3 regions of the Mesorhizobium sp. CA16 genome follow, and region 3 is predicted to be linked to each of the others. Evidence: predicted binding sites of a transcription regulator. Region 3 holds the regulator's gene; each other region holds the start of a gene.

Region 1 (5,937 bases), on a different contig from region 3:
GCGCGGCCAGCGGTTGCGCCAGTTCGCCGATCTGCCAGTATTGCTCCTTCGGCCACGGCCAGCTGAGATGGATCGCGGCGACATTGACCGGAATGCCACCGAAATCGATCATGGCGGTAGCCATCGCGCCGCGCGGCTCGCAACGCGGCGCGGTGCCGGCGGCGAAGGGACGGCGCGAGAGCAGCGCGACGCCGAAAATGCCGTTGGGGTAGTCGCACAGGATACGATAGGGGTAGGCGCCGGCGATATAGCTGAGCTCCTTCGCCCACATGCCGGACACTTCGTCGAGCGTGATGACGTCCGGGTTGGTCCTGCCGATCAGCGACAGCACCTTCTTCGGCGTCGGGTTGTTGAAGCGCAGGTTCATCTGCAACAGGCTGTAGGTGATGCGGTCGGCCGGCTTTGCGACCGCCTGCTGCGCCGACAATCTGGGCAGTGCGCCCGTCGTCGTAGCGAAGCAGGCGATGGCGAAGACCAGCACGGCGACGGCCTGCAGCCGGTAGGGACCGGCCAGCAGGGCCAGCGCGAGCAAGGCCGTCAGCAGGCTCAGATGCATGCGGAAATGAGAGAAGGAATCGAAGGCCGGATGCAGCGCGCCGAAGAACCCGGCCAAGAGCGCAGCCGAGCATGCTATCATCGCCAGGACTATCAGCTGAGCCATCATGCTCAAGCGCGCACCGCCCGTTGTCATTTTCTCCGAAGCCCCAGTCTTCCGTTCGGACCGGTTATCGGCCAAATTGCGGCCCAAGCAAGACGACCGATTGCCTCGCCGGTCGCTGGCAGGCGTTCGGTTATTGGAATGCCGTTTCGGAAAAGCTTCTGAGCTTGCGCGAATGCAGCCGCTCCATCGGCATTTCGGCCAGCTTCTCCATCGCCTTGATGCCGATGGTCAGATGCTGCGCCACCTGCCGCTTGTAGAACTCGGTCGCCATGCCGGGCAGCTTCAGTTCGCCATGCAGCGGCTTGTCGGAAACGCACAGAAGCGTCCCGTAAGGCACCCGGAAGCGGAAGCCGTTGGCGGCGATGGTGGCCGATTCCATGTCGAGCGCGATGGCCCGGGACTGCGACAGGCGCTGCACCGGTCCGCGCTGGTCGCGCAGCTCCCAGTTGCGGTTGTCGATGGTGGCGACGGTGCCGGTGCGCATGATGCGCTTGAGGTCGTAGCCCGACAGGCCGGTCACTTCGGCGACCGCCTCCTGCAGCGCCACCTGGATTTCGGCCAGCGGCGGGATCGGCACCCAGACCGGCAGGTCGTCGTCGAGCACATGGTCCTCGCGCACATAGGCATGCGCCAGCACATAGTCGCCCAACGCCTGCGTGTTGCGCAGCCCGGCGCAGTGGCCAAGCATCACCCAGGCATGCGGCCTCAGCACCGCTATATGGTCGGTGATGGTTTTGGCGTTGGACGGGCCGACGCCGATATTGACCATGCTGATGCCGCCATGGCCCGGCTTCTTCAGGTGGTAGGCCGGCATCTGCGGCAGGCGGTGCGGCGGCGTTCCTTCCGGGACCGTCTCCCCGTTCCTGGTCACGACATTGCCGGGTTCGACGAACTCGACATAGCCGCTGTCGCCATTGGCCATCAACTCGCGGGCGCGCGCCACGAATTCGTCGATGTAGAACTGGTAATTGGTGAACAGCACGAAATTCTGGAAATGCTGCGGGCTGGTCGCCGTGTAATGCGTCATGCGGTGCAGCGAATAATCGATGCGCTGCGCGGTGAACGGCGCCAGCGGCCTTGGTTCGCCGAACGCCACCTCGAAAGTGCCGTTGGCGATCTGGTCGTCGGTGCCGTCGAGATCGGGCACGTCGAACAGGTCGCGGATCGGTCGCTTGATGCGCTCGGCGGCGGCGCCGTCGACATAGGTGCCTTCCAGGAAGGCGAAATGCAGCGGGATGGGTGTCGTCGATTCCGAGACCGTCACCGTCACGCCGTGATTGCGCATGATGAGCCGAAGCTGCTCGACGAGATAGTTCTCGAACAGTTGCGGCTGCGTGATCGTGGTGGCGAAATGGCCGGGCGTCGGCATATGGCCATAGGCCTGGCGCGAGTCGACCTGGCTGAATGAGGTCGTGGTGACGCCGATCTGCGGATAGAAGGCCCGGTAGCGCTTGCTTTCATCTCCGCCCGCTGCAAGGGCTGAGAAAGAATCGCGCAGGAATTTGGTGTTGCGGTCGTACAGCGCCTGCAGCGCCGCGACGGCCTTTCTGGCGTCGTGGAAGTCCTGCTTGCCGAAGGGCTCCGGCATGACGACCGAGTCGATGGCTTGGGGGTAGATTCGCTTTTCCATGGCCCAATATAGAGATTTGGAAGAGCTGTTGGGAGGGGTGAGCGGACAGGAACCGCAACCCAGCTGGAGATTTTTTGTTATCGCTCCGATTCAAGGTGTGACGCGATTCAGGTCAGGCCGAGTCGAGAAAGGTGGATTCCGAGAACCGGAGCGGAGCGTACTTGAGCTACGTGAGCACCGGAAGCGCAGGAAGCCGCGTTTCGCAGGCCGGCCTCACCTGTATATCGTCACACCTACCCCCGCTGCAGGCTGATCAGCAACACGAAGCCTACGCTGGTGTTCTTGTGCGGCGGCGCCTCGATCCTATGGCTTGTATCGGCCCGCATCATCGGCACCGCCAGCACCGGGGCTGCCAGCAGCATCAGGATAAGCATCGCCCGCGGCAGCAGCCGGAGGATCTTCGTTGCATTGTCGGCGATGCGGTTCATTTTGGTGGTATCCCGGTTTCCAGCTTGGTCGATTTTAAGCTTTGTCGTTTCAGCGCTCGATTTGGTTCACGAAGCCGACAATGCGGGCACCGGCCGTTCCCAAGGGCGGGCCGAATGACCGGCCTCCGCCACCAGGATGGCGAAGAGCATGCCGAACAGGCTCATCAGCAGGCAGACGATGGTGAAGCGACGGGCAAGCATTTCTCTCTCCTTCAATGCGGGAGAAAATGCCTGACGGCCTCTGAACCGGTTCTGAGACAGGTATTCATCTGCGGTTCAAATTGATTGACGAGAGTCTTGCACCGTGCCGGTGCCACAGCGCGGCGGAGCGCTGTCGCTCCGAAAGAAAACGGGGCCGCGTAGAGCAATTCCAGGAAAAGTGTGAGCGGTTTTCCGTCCGGGATTGCGTCAAACAAAGACGCAATTCCAGGAAAAGTGTGAGCGGTTCTCCGCCCGGGATTGCGTCAAACAAAGAAATAGGGCGTTTCACCGTTCCGCAAAAACGGTGAAACGCCCTTGGCCGTCTCATATGGTCTGGAGTTTGGCGCTCAGAGCTTGTGCCAGGTCTGGCTCTTGCAGATCAGGCCGCCGAGGACGCAGCCGCTCATCTTGAGCGCGGTGCCCGAGAGCGTCGCCTTGCCGGAATAGGTCTTGTCGTTTGCCGGGTCGGTGATGCTGCCGGCATATTTGTTGTCGCCGGCCGCCTTCAGCGAGCCGATCGTCTTGCCGGCGTATTTGCCGGTCTTGAGCGTGATCGAGAAAGAACCGCTCCCGCCGATCGCCGCGGTGTCGCCGGCCTGCGTCTTCCAGTTGCCTTCGATCGGGTCGGCGCATGCGGCGCCCGCCATGATCAAGGTGGCCGCCAGGGCCACAGTCAGCTTTCGAAACATCGTGTCCACCTCCCTATAGGGTTGCGGCGGGCTCCAGTCCGCCTACCTGCCCCTTACGCAAAGGTAAAGCTAATCCAGCCGCCGCCAAAACGAAAGCGGTGCCGCGACGGAAGGTTGCAAGGATTTTCGCCGCGCGGCCGACTGAAAATAAACGCGATCGAAAAACGCTTCGGTTTCCGTGGTTAGCGAAGTCTTGATTCCGCCGCCGGCAATTTTCATCGAATTTGACGCAAAATGGCTGAAACGCTGGATTCCCATGCTTAACGGTTTTCCGCGTTTACCTCTTGTTTTAGCTTTGTTTTCCTCAAATTAAGCAAGCCATTTAACGACGGATTCAAGGCCAGCCGTCATCCTCGAAAGCATCGAAAGAGCGGCTCGCCCCGAGGGGATACCAAGGGAAAAGGAGGCAGCTCTCGGGAGCCAGACAGGGGATTGAAATGGCACGCTTTGAAATGCTTGAGGACGGCTTCGGCGCCATGGGGGCAACTGCCCAGGCCGACATTCTTTTCGAACTGGGCATGATGTATGCGACGGGGCGCGATTGCGAGACCGATGTCGTTGCCGCCCACAAATGGTTCAACATCGCCGCGATCAAGGGCTCGGCCCGCGCCGCCGAGCTGCGCTCGGAACTGTCGGCCACCATGTCGAAAGTCGAGATCGCCACGGCGCTGCGCGAAGCCCGCGAATGGATGACGATGCACTGATCCTCAGCGCGTAGCGCTCAGAGCTCATCGGGACAAGGCCGCGAAAAGACGGCCGGTCAAGAAGAACGAGAACATGGCGGGTTGAGACAACCGAGGCCACGCAAAAAACAGGGAAGCGAGCGGGTTTCAGGCGCGGGGGCGTCTGGGGAGCTCGACTGCAAAAGCCGTGACCGACCGAAACAAGGTCGGCGCGGCTTTTTGCATTACACTTGGCAATCAGGCGCGTGGCCCAAGAAATCCTCGTCGGAATGAACCAAAGCCGGCCTCACTGTCCTCTCGACAGTTTCGGCGAAGGGTGAAATTGTCCCGGCTCTGTGGAAGAAGCGCGGCCGGATCGGCACGCGCAAGTGGAGGAGTTCTTATAGTCATGAAAAAATTGGGTATTTTGAGCGCGGCCGCTTTTGGCCTGATGATGAGCGCCCCGGTTGCCTTCGCCGACGACATCACCATTTCGGTGGTCGGCCCCATGACCGGCCAGCTCGCCACCATCGGTGACCAGTTCAAGCAGGGCGCGCAGGCCGCCGCCGACGCGATCAATGCGGCTGGCGGCGTCAACGGCTCCCAGATAAAGCTCGACATCGAGGACGACCAGTGCGATCCCAAGCAGGCGGTCTCGGTCGCCAACCGCATCGTCGCCAACGGCGTCAAATTCGTCGACGGCCATGCCTGCTCGGGCTCCAGCATTCCGGCCTCGGCCGTCTATGCCGAAGCCGGCACGCTGATGATGAGCCCCGCCTCGTCCAACCCGGTGCTGACCGACGCCGCCGCCAAGGCCGGCTGGCCGACCATCATGCGCCTCTACACGCGTGACGACGCGCAGGGCGCCTTCATCGGCCCCTGGATCGCCAAGAAATACGCCGGCAAGAACGTTGTCGTCCTGCACGACAAGAGCGCCTACGGCCAGGGCGTTGCCGACGCCGTGAAGGCGACGATGAATGCCGGCGGTCTCAAGGAAGTCGACTACGAAGGCATCAATGCCGGTGAGAAGGACTATTCGGCCCTCGTCACCAAGCTGAAGGAACTGAAGGCCGACGTCGTCTATTTCGGCGGCTATCACCCCGAGGCGGGTCTGATCCTGCGTCAGGCGGCCGAGCAGAACGTCAAGTTCCAGCTGATCATGCCGGACTCGATCGCTTCGCCGGAATTCTGGCAGGTTGCCGGCCCGGCCGGTGAAGGCACCATGTTCGTCTTCCCGTCGGACCCGCAGGCCAAGCCTGAAGCGAAGGACGCGGTCGCCAAGATCAAGGCCGGCGGCTTCACGCCCGAGGGCTTCACGCTGTTCTCCTATGCCGTGATCCAGGCTGTGGCCGAAGGCGTCAAGCGCGCCGGCACCGACGATCCGGCCAAGGTCGCGGAGGCGCTCAAGGACGGCAAACCGATCAGCACCGTGGTCGGCGACGTCATCTTCGACGAGAAGGGCGATCTGAAGAACGCCAGCTACGACATCAACCAATGGCACGACGGCAAATACGCGCCGATCAAGCCGTAATCGGTTCTGCAAGAATCAAGGAAATGGCCGGGACGAGCCCGGCCATTTCCGTTTGTGCTGCGGCATTGACGTGCAGGGGAGGCTGTCCCGCCATATCTAATTATTTTGTCTCGTTAACGAGACAACTCGAACAGC
Region 2 (5,937 bases), on a different contig from region 3:
GCGATGCGGCGGCCCGGCCTGGTCGCTTGTGGCGTCGGGCGGGTCGAGGGTGAGCTCGGTCAGGAAGCGCTCGCGCGACGGATATGTCGATGCGATCTGCTCAAGCTGGAGGAGATCGGCCCGGCGCGTGATCGCATCCTCATGGATGCGCTCCAGATGCGGCTCGTACCACAGCCTGATCCGCTCGAGGTCGGCCGGCCATTTCGCGCCGGCGCGTAAGCCGGCATAGATGTCGAGGAAGACCGGCCAGTCCTGCGCCGCGCGCTGCGGCGGCCGGAACCGTGCGAGGCCCAGCGTCTCGTCGAGCGACGTCGCCATGGCGTCGACGATCTGCGAGGCGGCGGACGGGCCGATGCCCGGCATGAGCTGCAGCACGCGAAAACCGGCGACGCGGTCGCGCGGGTTCTCGGCAAAACGCAGCATCGCCAGCATGTCCTTGACATGCGCGGCATCGAGGAATTTCAAGCCGCCGAACTTGACGAAGGGAATGTTGCGGCGCGTCAGCTCCACCTCCAGCGGCCCGCTATGGCTCGAGGTGCGGAACAGCACCGCCTGTGCCTTCAGCGCCGTGCCCGTCTCGCGCTCGGCCAGGATCGCCTGGCATACATAGTTGGCCTGCTCGGCCTCGTCGCGCACGCTGACCAGTTGCGGCTTGTGCGAGGACCGGCGCTCTGTCCACAGATTCTTGGTGAAGCGCTCGCTGGCCTCGCCGATCACCTTGTTGGCGGCGGCCAGGATCGTCTCGGTCGAGCGGTAATTGCGCTCCAGCATGATCACCGCGGCTGCTTGCACGAACTGCTTTGGGAAATCGAGGATGTTGCGCACTTCGGCAGCGCGGAAGGAATAGATCGACTGCGCGTCGTCGCCCACCACGGTCAGCCCGGCGCCGTCCGGCTTCAGCGCCAGAAGGATCGAGGCCTGCAGCCGGTTGGTGTCCTGGTATTCGTCGACCAGCACATGATCGAAGCGACCGCCGAGATGCGCCGCGATCTCCGGCTCGGCCGCCATCTGCGCCCAGTAGAGCAGCAGGTCGTCGTAATCGAGAACATTCTGCGCCTGCTTGGCCTCGACATAGGCCGCGAACAGCTCTTTCAGCTGTTCGGCCCATCCTGAGCACCAAGGGAAGGCCGACCCAAGCACTTCTCCCAGCGGTGCCTGCGCATTCACCGCCCGCGAATAGATCTGCAGACAGGTGCCTTTGGTAGGAAAGCGGCTTTCGGTCTTCGAGAATCCCAGCTCGTGCCGCGCAAGGTTCATCAGGTCAGCGGAATCCTCGCGGTCATGGATGGTGAAGGCCGGGTCGAGGCCGATCTGTTCGGCATAGTCGCGCAGCAGTCGCGCGCCGATGCCGTGGAAAGTGCCGGCCCAGGCCAGCGCGTCGGCGATGATTGCCGCGTCGCGCCCCAGCACCTCGCCGGCAATGCGCTCGACGCGCTTGGCCATCTCGGCCGCCGCGCGGCGCGAGAAGGTCATCAACAGAATGCGGCGCGGATCGGCGCCCTTGACGATCAGATGGGCGACGCGATGCGCCAGCGTGTTGGTCTTGCCGGAGCCGGCGCCGGCGATCACCAGCAGCGGCGCCGCCACCTTGCCGTCGCCATGCATCACCGCCAGCCGCTGCGCGTCGTTCAGCCGGCCAAGATAGGCGGGCGCCTCGAAGGACGAATCACGAGCGGCGATGTTCATCGCCCATCAAGCATCGTTTCCGCTTTGTTCGCAATAATTTCCTCGCCCCGCGAGCGGGAAGAGGTGGCCGCGAAGCGGCCGGAGAGGGGCTGCGTCGGCATCCACGCTTCACCGGAAGGGGCTATTCCCAATCGAAAGAGCCGCTACCGCTTCGGCTCGACCCCCATCGCCGCCGACTGGCGCCGCAAATTGCGCCTTTCGTCGCCCGGCATATCCAGCGGCGCGACGTCTCCAGGCACTTCGTCGATGATCCTCACGGCAACGCGATAGGCGGTGTAGGCAAAAAGCCCGGCAAGCAGAAGGCGGACCATGATCAGTTTCCTCGTTGCGTTCGATTGGCTCGGGATTCCAACCGGACTCGGATCGGTTGGTTCCCGCCGGTCAACGCAACCAAACCGCCACCGCCCCGTTTGCCCCAAGGAGCGAACGAGAGGAGGTCGTCATGAAGAAGCTTCCTGTGCTGCTGGCTCTTGCGGCAGGGCTCGTGCTCGCCGCCTGCGACAACAGCGTGCCGCCCACCAAGGCGCCGGGCGATGAAGTCAACCAGAACCCTCAGGTCGACAAGAACCCTGTGCCGAAATCGACCACCGGCGGAGACCAGCCGGGCACGCCGCCGAAGCAATAGCGCCAAGGCCGGGCTTGCCCAGATTATCGTCGGGCCGAAACGAAGAAGGCCGGCGCTGCTTGGGAGGAAGCTCGGTAGCGCCGGCCAAGCGGGAAAATCAGGCCCGCCGCACAACACAAGATAGCTGAGTCTCCGCTTCGCGTCATGGTGCGATCGCGGTAGCCGGCTATGGAGCCACCGGAAAATTACGAAATTCTGCAGAGCCCGTCATTGCGAGGCCTCCGATGGTGCGGCATTCGCTCAAATGAGCATCCGTGGAAGACTGGCCTTCACGCCATCGCCACGCGCCGTACCGGCACGTTGGCGATCTCGATGTCCAACTGGCGCTGCGTCAGCGCCGCTTCGGCCATGATCCACCGCTTGAACAGCTCGACCTTGCGGGCGCCGACCGCCTTGATGGGGCTGACGAAATACCAACCCGCCGTGTTGGGATGGTGGACCGCGAAGGGGGCCACCAGCCGTTCGGCGCGGATGTCGCTTGCCATATAGGCGCGGTTGGCGACGGCAAAGCCCATGCCGGCATTGGCCGCTTCGTAGGACATCATGCAGCTATCGAAATAGACGCTCCTCGTTTCGCCAAGCACGAAGCTTGCGCCGGCAAAGCCCAGCCACGACTGCCAGTTCTGCGTGCACGTGTCAGAGTGTAGCAGCGTGAAGTAGCGCAGATCCTCCGGCACCACCTTCGACAGCGGTTTGTCGCCCAGCACCTCATGGAAGAGTTTGCGGCTGCACACCGGCGTCAGATCTTCCTTGAACAGCAGCTCCGACGTGAGACCGGGGAAGTTGCCGTCGCCATAACGGATTTCGAGGTCGTATTCGGAAGTCGAGAATTCATGCGTGGCGTAAGAGGTCGACACCCGCATCTCAATATCGGAATATTGATGCTGGAAGGCCGAAAGCCGCGGAAACAGCCAGCGCGCCGCAAAGGTCGGCAGCACGCAGATCCGCAACACATGCGCCTGCGACTGGCCGGTTGCCTCCATGCTGGCCGCCACTATCCGCTCCAGCGCCTCGCGCACGCGCGCCACATAGGTCTCGCCCTCCGGCGTCAGCGACACCGCGTTGCCGCCACGCTCGAAGATCTTGAAGCGCAGCTGATCCTCCAGGCTCTTCACGCGCTGGCTGACGGCGGAAGCGGTGATGAATTGCTCTTCGCCGGCGCGCGTGAAATTCCTGTGCCTCGCGGCGCTCTCCACGATTTTCAGTGAGTTGAGGTTAACCTGACTGAGCAGTCGCACGGGGTTTTCGACCTTAAGCTGGGCTTACGCTACCACCAGCATTCCTAAATTTACAGGGGTAGGCGTTTAAATGACTGTTAACCAAGTGTTGCCCCCATCTTGGAGAAAATAGAATGAACGCCCATACAATTCCCGAACTGCGCTGTGCAATGAGCCGCGAGGCCATCATTGGTCATGAGACCTCCTGGAAAGTGTCGGGTTTCGGCGTCGCCCAGTATCGTCACGGTTACGACCCGGCTCTGCTTGCCGCCATCGAAGAAGCGGCGCTCAAATTGAAGGCCAGCCATGCCGTGCACAAGCACCTCGACCTCACCTTCATCACTGGTGCCGACCGCTATATTCCCGAGATCAAGGAGCTCTTGCACGACAAGCTGCGCCTGGAAAGATTGTCCGACATGATGGGAACCAAGCTCGAGCCCTATCCGCTGTCGATCGTCGGCTCGACCGTCACCTTCATGAATCCAAGGGATGGCGCGGTCGAATGGCATTGCGACGGCGTTCCGGTGACGGAGCTCATTCCGCTGTCGATCAGCGATCCTCTCATCGGCGGTCATCTGGAAATCTACTGCGACGATTCCGAGACCGGCCGCTCGATTCTGGAATCCGGCCGCGAGCTGCCGCGCAACAAGATCATGCGCATCGACCACAAGATGAACTACGCCACGCTCGGCCAGTTCCTCGGTGTGCTCCACCGCACCGCGCCGATCCAGCTCGGCGAGCGCGTCACCCTGGTGCTCAACCAGCGCTCGACGGCCAAACCCTATGTCGACGACAACCGCATGTTCTACCTCGCCGCCGACAACGACCATGACCGTGCCTGGGTGAACGAGCTGGCCGAGGATGTCTGGACCAACCAGCTGCCCGCCTACCGTCGCCATGCCGAGGAACATCCTGTGCCGCAGCCGACGGCGGAAGCGGTTTCCGGCGGGGCGAGGGAGTCTTGGTAATGACCGACGATCCGGTCGAGTGTCAGCCGCCTTCAGTGTCGCTGAGCCTCGGGCCGGTCATGCCGGAAAGCCAAAGCCTTTCCGGCGCCCTCGGCGCGGCGCTTGCCTTCGCCCTCGGCGCCGTGGCGCTGTGGGCGACCAACGCCCTGGTCGGCAAGACGTTGCTTGCCGTCTATCCGGTGTCGCAAGTGCAGTTCCTGCAATTTTGCGGCGCGACGATTGTTTTCGCGCTGATCCGGCTCTTTCCTTCCCCCCTTGTGGGGGAAGGTGGCCGAGCGAAGCTCGGTCGGATGAGGGGTGCTGGACGGATCGCCGACGCCGGAGTTCCTTCCAACACCCCTCATCCGTCTCGGCGCTTCGCGCCGATCCACCTTCTCCCACAAGGGGAGAAGGGAAATGCCGCGCTCGCCTATCTCGTTGGCTTCTTCGGCCTGGTCGGCACCATGGTCCTGCAATATATCGGCTTCGCCTCGGCGCCGGTCATCGAGGCGAACCTTGTCGCCTATACTTGGCCGCTGATGACTGCCGCGGCGGTCATCCTGCTTGGCAGGCCGCGGCGTCCGCTGTTGCTCGGGCTGGCGGCGGCGCTTGGTTTCGTCGGCGTGGCGCTGGTGATCTCCGGCGGCCGAGCGCATTTTTGGTCTAACAGTGCATGGTTCGAAGGCGGCAGCCTTGTCGGCTATCTCGCCGCTTTCGGCTCCGCGCTCTGCATGGCCTTCTACTCGTTCGCTGTCGGCCGCCTCGCCGTGTCGCCCGAGCGGCTGCTCCTGCCTTCGGCGCTGATCGGTGTCGCGCTCACCTCCGCCTGGTGCCTGCATGATGGCGTCGTGCGCCCGAGCGGCGCGCATCTTCTGCTCGGCCTCTATCTCGGCGCCGGCCCGATGGGGCTCGGCTATTATTTCTGGTCGCGCGCGGCAAAGCTCGACCACGGCGGCAGGATAGCGGTCGTCGCCTATCTGACGCCGATAGCTTCCACGTTTCTGCTGACGCTCTCGGGCGAAAGCTTGTCGATGACGGCTGTTGCCGGCGCCGTCCTCGTCATTGGCAGCTGCCTTGCGGTCGGCATCGAAGGTACGGAGAGCAGGCACAATGTCCAAAATGGCCGTTGACGAGGACGAACGCCGCGCCAGGCAGGAGGCGCACTGGCTGGTCAGGGAGTTTGGCGCGGAGGCGCCGCTCTATGCGGCCATGAAGGCCGAAAAGGCCATCGAGCAGAAGGACTTTAGCCGCTGCGCGCGCTGGAAGCGCGTGCTGGAGATCCTCGCGGAGAGGCCGCCTGCCGAGCTCAGGCGCGGTGTCGCCGCCGGATGAGCGATTTGCCATGGGGCCGCCGAATCGCGCATGGTCGAGCATTCGGCTGGTAGATTGCCGTTGCCGTGCTGGAACTTGGCCTGAACTTCGATTTTTCAGCAACTCCTACCGTAGGTTGAAGTTCTGTAGC
Region 3 (5,937 bases):
TCGACGAAGTCGATCGTAACCCTTATTCGTCCACCAGCGTACGGGTCAGGGGATGATCCGGGTCGGCGAGGCCATCGACAATGTTGAAATGATGTCGGTCCGGCTCGACCACTGAACGGGTGGAGGCGCCGAGCCCGGTCCAGATGTTGGCGAGCAACGCGCTCTGGCGCAGGAATTCCGCACGCTCGCCGCCGCCGGCCCAGCAGGTGATGCAGGCTCCCTGTCGAGGCCGCAACAATGCCGGGCTTTCGCTCCGCGCTTCCGGCTCGTCGATGTTCAGGGTCTCGTTCAGCGCTGTGAACATCAGCGGCCGAAGGTCGTGCAGGCCTGAAATCGAAACGACCTTGCGTATGCGCCGCGCCACATCGGATGATAGCGGTGAGACCGTGGTCACCATTCGGCTCGCGAGATGCCCGCCGGCCGAGTGCCCGGTCAGCATCAGCGGACCATCGACCATGGCCGCCGCCTTCTCGATCGCTGCCGCGGCCTCGCCGACTATGCCGCTGATCCTGGTCTGCGGGCACAGCGTGTAGGAGGGCATGGCGACGGCAAAGCCGCGGCCGAGCGCGCCTCCAGCCAGATGCGACCAGGAGCTCTTGTCCGACTCCATCCAATAGCCGCCGTGGATGAACACAACGAGCCCCTTTGGCGCCGCAGACGGGAGAAACAGGTCGAAGCGATTGCGCGGCGCTTCGCCGTAGATAACATCGAGCCGCGCCCTGCCCTCTGACTGCAGCCTTTCGCGGAATGCCCGCGCCGGCCCATCCCACGCCGCCGGCCAGCGGTCGCCGCCGGCGATATTGGCGCCATTTGCATAAGCGTCATCCCAGTCGACAATACGATGTCCCAGCAACGGTATCTCCGCGATCAGATCATTTGTTCGGCATCGCCGATTTAAAGTCAGGTAACGGTTGTTTTGACGGCAAAGCGCGCGTCTTGCCAGACGCCAGTGCGCAGGATGTCCTGCAGCACCTCGACTGCATTCCAGACATCGCGGTAGCCGACATAAAGCGGCGTGAAGCCGAAACGAATGGTGGATGGCGCGCGGAAATCGCCGATCACGCCGCGCTCGATTAAGGCACGCATCACCTGGTAGCCATGCGGATGTGCGAACGAGACCTGGCTGCCGCGCTCGGCGCCTGAGCGCGGGCTCTCCAGCTCAAGACCGAAGCCGCCGCATCTGGCCTCGACAAGCCGGATGAACAGGTCCGTCAGCGCGACGCTTTTTCTCCGCACGGCCCTCATGTCGACATCGTTCCAGAGATCCAGCGCCCCTTTCAGCGCGCGCATCGACAGCACCGGCTGCGTTCCGCACAGGAACCGCCGGATGCCCGTGCCCGCAGCGTAGCCCTGCTCGAACGCGAAAGGCCGGGCATGGCCCCACCAGCCGCTGAGCGGCTGGCGAATGTCGCGGTGATGGCGGTTCGCGGCGTAGATGAAGGCTGGCGAGCCCGGCCCGCCATTGAGATACTTGTAGGTGCAGCCGATGGCGAAATCGGCATTCGAGCCGTCGAGATCCACCGGCAGCGCACCCGCCGTGTGGCAGAGGTCCCAGACGATCAGCGCACCGGCTTCATGAGCCTTGCGGGTGAGCGCCGCCATGTCGCGCAGCCGGCCGGATTTGTAGTTGACGTGGTTGACCAGGATGACCGCGACGCGATCGTCAACCAGTTCCTCAATCGTCGGGGCATCTGCGCATTCGAGCCGCAGCACCGTGCCGGACCGCGTCGATGCGACCCCTTCCGCCATGTAGAGGTCGGTCGGAAAGCTGTCGCCCTCGGCAACAATCACCGAACGCTCGGGCCGCATTGCAAGTGCCGCATGCAGGACCTTGTAGATATTGATCGAAGTCGTGTCGCAAACGACCGTCTGGCCGGGTTTCGCGCCGATCAGCCGTCCTAGCTGGTCACCTAGCTCGATGGGCATATCGAACCAGCCGGCGGTGTTCCAGGCGCGGATGAGATCCCGCGCCCATTCCTGCCTCGTGGCAGTCTCGATCTCGCTGAAGGCGTCGATCGAAGCAGCGCCCAGCGAATTGCCGTCGAGATATAGGACGCCTTCCGGCAAGACGAAGCGATCGCGCGTCGCGCGCAGCGGATCCGCGGCATCCATCGCCTCGACTTCGGCGAGATCAGGAATTCCCCTCATTGTGCTGCCGCCTCCATTTCGATCTGGCCAAGGGGGTTGTCTCACCACCCTCGGCGACAGGGCAAGAACCTTTGGTCCTATGTTAGCTGGTCCATAGACGGCGAAGACTGCGGATCGGAACTTCGCCAAGGTTGGCATTTTGGGTTCGTTTCGTTCACGGTGCCACGCGCTTACGGTACGAGCCGACGTGATCCCAACCACGGCTTCGTGATCGTGTCGCGTTGTATTTCAGCTTAAGGGGAACTCCAAAATCGAGCGGAATCAATGCCGCTGCCCCAGGAGGGGCAGCCGGCCGTCACCGGATGCGACATTGTTTCGGCAGCCTTAACAAATTCACTAAACTTTAAACGGTTGCGGAACACAACTGGAACAGATAGTGTTTGTTCTGGGTTTGTTTTTCTGATTCTGGTTTCAGAACCCGTGGGGGCCGCCGATGCTGACGCGCAAACAACATGAACTCCTGATGTTCATCCATGAACGCCTGAAGGAGAGCGGGATTCCTCCATCATTCGATGAGATGAAGGAGGCGCTCGACCTTGCCTCCAAGTCCGGCATCCACCGGCTGATCACGGCGCTGGAAGAACGCGGCTTCATTCGCCGGCTGCCGAATCGGGCGCGCGCGCTGGAAGTGCTGCGCCTGCCCGACTCGATCGCGCCTGGCCTGAATGCCGCGAAGAAGTTTTCGCCGAGCGTCATCCAGGGCGGCCAAGGCAATCTCAGTCGCCAGATCAAGCCGACGACTCCATCACGCACCCCGACGCCAAGCAATGACGACGAGGCCGCGGCGGCCGTATCCATTCCGGTGATGGGCCGCATCGCCGCCGGCGTGCCGATTGACGCCATCCAGCACCAGACGCATTCGATCTCGGTGCCGCCGGACATGATCATGGGCGGCGAGCATTACGCGTTGGAGGTCAAGGGCGACTCGATGATCGAGGCCGGCATCTTCGACGGCGACACCGTCATCATCCGCAATGCGAACACGGCAAGCCCGGGTGAGATCGTGGTGGCGCTGGTCGACGATGAGGAGGCGACGCTTAAGCGTTTCCGCCGCAAGGGTGCCTCGATCGCGCTCGAGGCCGCCAACCCGGCCTATGAGACCCGGATCTTCGGACCGGATCGGGTCAAGGTTCAGGGCAAGCTCGTCGGACTTATCCGCCGCTACTGAGCAGAACTGCCCGGCCTTCTTCGCCCGAACGACAATCTATTGGGCCGGTGCGGCGGCTGGTTTTTCCGGCTGCTTATAGGGCGCCAGTCCCCTCGCCTCGCGCGTGTATTTCCGCTGCTCGTGCCAGGGTCGGTATGGTTCTACGACCGCGTAGCGGACGGTTGGCCGCGCGGTTGCCGATTGCGGATCGAAGAAAACGGCGGCGCTGCCGTCGCGCGCCAGCTGCCGCTTGGTGACGACGAGCACACGCGGATCGCGGCACGGGTTATAGGCCGTGGCGTCGTTGATGACGATGAGGTCGGCGAAGCCGCAGGCCGGCCGGGCGGTGTCGCGGGTCTCGGCGAGCGCGACGATCGCGCCGGAAGGATGCCGACCGATGCAGAGATCGCCGCTGCAATAGAAGGGCGAGCCGGGCGGCAGGTCGGCGGGATCGGCAATGTCCAGCGTATCTTTGGCGAACCTTTCTGGCGGCACGATCTCCTCGGCTTTCAGCGCCCGTTTCCAGTTGTCGGTGGTGAACTCGTTGGAGCGTTCGCGATTGACGGCAAGCTCGCCGCCGCCGATCGGCATCGCCACCAGATGCGCATCCTCCGAGATAAGCACGTCCGGTGTGCGGACGTGCGGAATGGCCAGCAGCGCAGCGAGCGCGAAAGGTACGGCGGCAAGCCTCAGCCAAGTGGTAGCCATGGTCGCGATGACCAGCGCGACCGTCGCCAGCAGCACCGACTGGATCGAGATCAGCCCCACGGCGTCGACCGGTGAGCGCTCGGAAATCCATGCCGAAATGGCGATCATCGCCGTCAGGCCTTTGCCCATGACAAAGAGGAAGGGACCGTCTAAGCCGAAGGGCATGGCCAGCGCGCTCAGCACGGCGAACGGCATGACGACCAATGAGACGATCGGCATGACCGCCAGATTGGCCAGCAGGCTGAGCGGCGACACCCGCTGGAAGTGCCAGATGGCAAACAACAATGTTGCGCTGCCCGCGATGAGCGACGTCACGGCGGCGCCACCCGCTCCAATCGCCAGTTTTCGCGATAAGAACCCGAGAAACGAACGCTTTGCCGGCGGCGCGGTCGTTTTGCCGGCGCGATAGTCGGCAAAGCCGGCATAGGCGCCGACCAGGGCGGCGGTGGCGGCGAAGGACATCTGGAAGCTCGGGCCGACCACTTCATGCGGCGAGACCAGGATGACGGCGATGGCAGAGATCGCCAGGTTGCGCATGGTCAGCGCCGCGCGGTCGAAAAGCACGGCGACCAGCATCACGCCAAGCATGATGAAGCTTCGCTCGGCCGCCACCACGATGCCGGAGATCACGAGATAGGCGGCGATCGACGCCAGCGCGATGCCAGCGGCATATTTCTTCACCGGCCGGCGCGACGAGAAGTCCGGAAACAGCGCGAAGGCGCCGCGCAAAAGCACCATGATCGTGCCGGCGACCAGCGCCATATGCAGGCCGGAGATCGAAATGATGTGGTAGATGCCGGTCCGTCGCATCGACTCGTTGATGGCTTCCGGAATGCCAGCACGAACGCCGACGATCAGCGCCGCCGCGATCTCGCCCTCGGAACCGCCGATGCTGCTCCTGATGTGGTCGGCAATCCCCTCGCGAGCATTTTCTATGGCCGATGCCACGCGCGCGCCAAACGGCACCTCCGTTGGCGCACTCGGGGTCGGCGCGACAAGTTTCGGATAGCCCAGGAAAAAGCCGCTGGCGCCTATGCCGGCAAAATAGCTGTCGAAGGAAAAGTCGTAGCTGTCCGGCCGAACAGGACCTGTCGGCGGCAGCAGCTTGGCATAGCCGGTCAGCATCGACCCGGCCGACATGTCGGACGGGATCCTGCGCGCCGACAGCCTGATGCGGTCCGGCGCGTAGCGCAGCTTCGGACGCTCCGTGGATATCAGATCTATGGTGAGCCGGACACGGCCGTTGGCCATCGCCTCGGCGGTGACGAGGCGGCCCGTCAGCCGTGTCTGGATTTCGGAACCCAGCATCGGGGTCGCCATCCGCCAGGTCTCCACCTTGGCCGCAAGAAAGCCCAAGGCGCAGAAAAACGCCGCCATGAAGACAAGGTGCGTTCTGTGCCGGGAACGCGAGACCGCCGCGCAGACCGCCATCAGGGCGACCGCCGCAAGCGGCCTGTAGAGGTCCGGCTCGGCGCTCAGCGAGAAGTAACAGATCACGCCGGCTGCCAGGAACACCGGCACCAGCAGGAAGCCCACGCCACGGTCAAGCTCGATCTCCATGGCGACGGCGATGCCTCGGCGCAACGCAGGAAGCGAAGCGCGGCCAAGCTGTTTGCGGATTCGGCCTACGGTGTCTATTGACGAGGCTGGCTGAAGCGCACCGGCACCGGGCGGCAGAAGCCCGGCTGGTAGACGGAGTTCCGGAAGCGAAACCGGCGCTTCTTCCGCAGGCGCGGCATGGGCAAACATCAGGCGCTCGCTGACGCCAGCTGTCGTTTCCCCGCCCTCCCTCACGCCCCGGCCACGTCCAGCCATCGGGTCTGCCCCTTGCGCCCCAGACCGCCTATGCTACATGAACGCCGGTCGCGTGGAAGTCTGCGCGAAACATGCATTTTTCAGCGCTTCCTCGAGAGTTCCATGTCCGACAAGGTCGT

What was found. The regulator LexA, encoded in region 3, represses DNA repair genes until DNA is damaged. The targets are predictions, from matches to a motif close to TGTTCNNNNTGTGTTCNG.
Region 1: the regulator LexA is predicted to act here: its motif matches at 3,895-3,912, upstream of LB525_RS07570 (sel1 repeat family protein).
Region 2: the regulator LexA is predicted to act here: its motif matches at 1,712-1,729, upstream of LB525_RS06640 (ATP-dependent helicase).

What each region holds. Positions count from the first base shown of each region.
Region 1 is NZ_JAIUHP010000003.1:323,811-329,747, reverse strand. It holds gene LB525_RS07595 (endonuclease/exonuclease/phosphatase family protein) at 1-691, opposite strand, end outside; gene LB525_RS07590 (AMP nucleosidase) at 792-2,249, opposite strand; gene LB525_RS07585 (hypothetical protein) at 2,525-2,719, opposite strand; gene LB525_RS28510 (hypothetical protein) at 2,786-2,920, opposite strand; gene LB525_RS07580 (DUF2147 domain-containing protein) at 3,268-3,609, opposite strand; gene LB525_RS07575 (hypothetical protein) at 3,679-3,867, opposite strand; gene LB525_RS07570 (sel1 repeat family protein) at 4,047-4,313, shown strand; gene LB525_RS07565 (ABC transporter substrate-binding protein) at 4,681-5,802, shown strand.
Region 2 is NZ_JAIUHP010000003.1:145,119-151,055, reverse strand. It holds gene LB525_RS06640 (ATP-dependent helicase) at 1-1,686, opposite strand, end outside; gene LB525_RS06635 (hypothetical protein) at 1,830-1,997, opposite strand; gene LB525_RS06630 (hypothetical protein) at 2,129-2,311, shown strand; gene LB525_RS06625 (LysR substrate-binding domain-containing protein) at 2,581-3,549, opposite strand; gene LB525_RS06620 (hypothetical protein) at 3,663-4,496, shown strand; gene LB525_RS06615 (DMT family transporter) at 4,556-5,605, shown strand; gene LB525_RS06610 (hypothetical protein) at 5,586-5,807, shown strand.
Region 3 is NZ_JAIUHP010000005.1:153,701-159,637, reverse strand. It holds gene LB525_RS10040 (alpha/beta hydrolase) at 23-853, opposite strand; gene kynU (kynureninase) at 901-2,148, opposite strand; gene lexA (transcriptional repressor LexA) at 2,582-3,316, shown strand; gene LB525_RS10025 (ComEC/Rec2 family competence protein) at 3,353-5,818, opposite strand; gene gltX (glutamate--tRNA ligase) at 5,921-5,937, shown strand, end outside.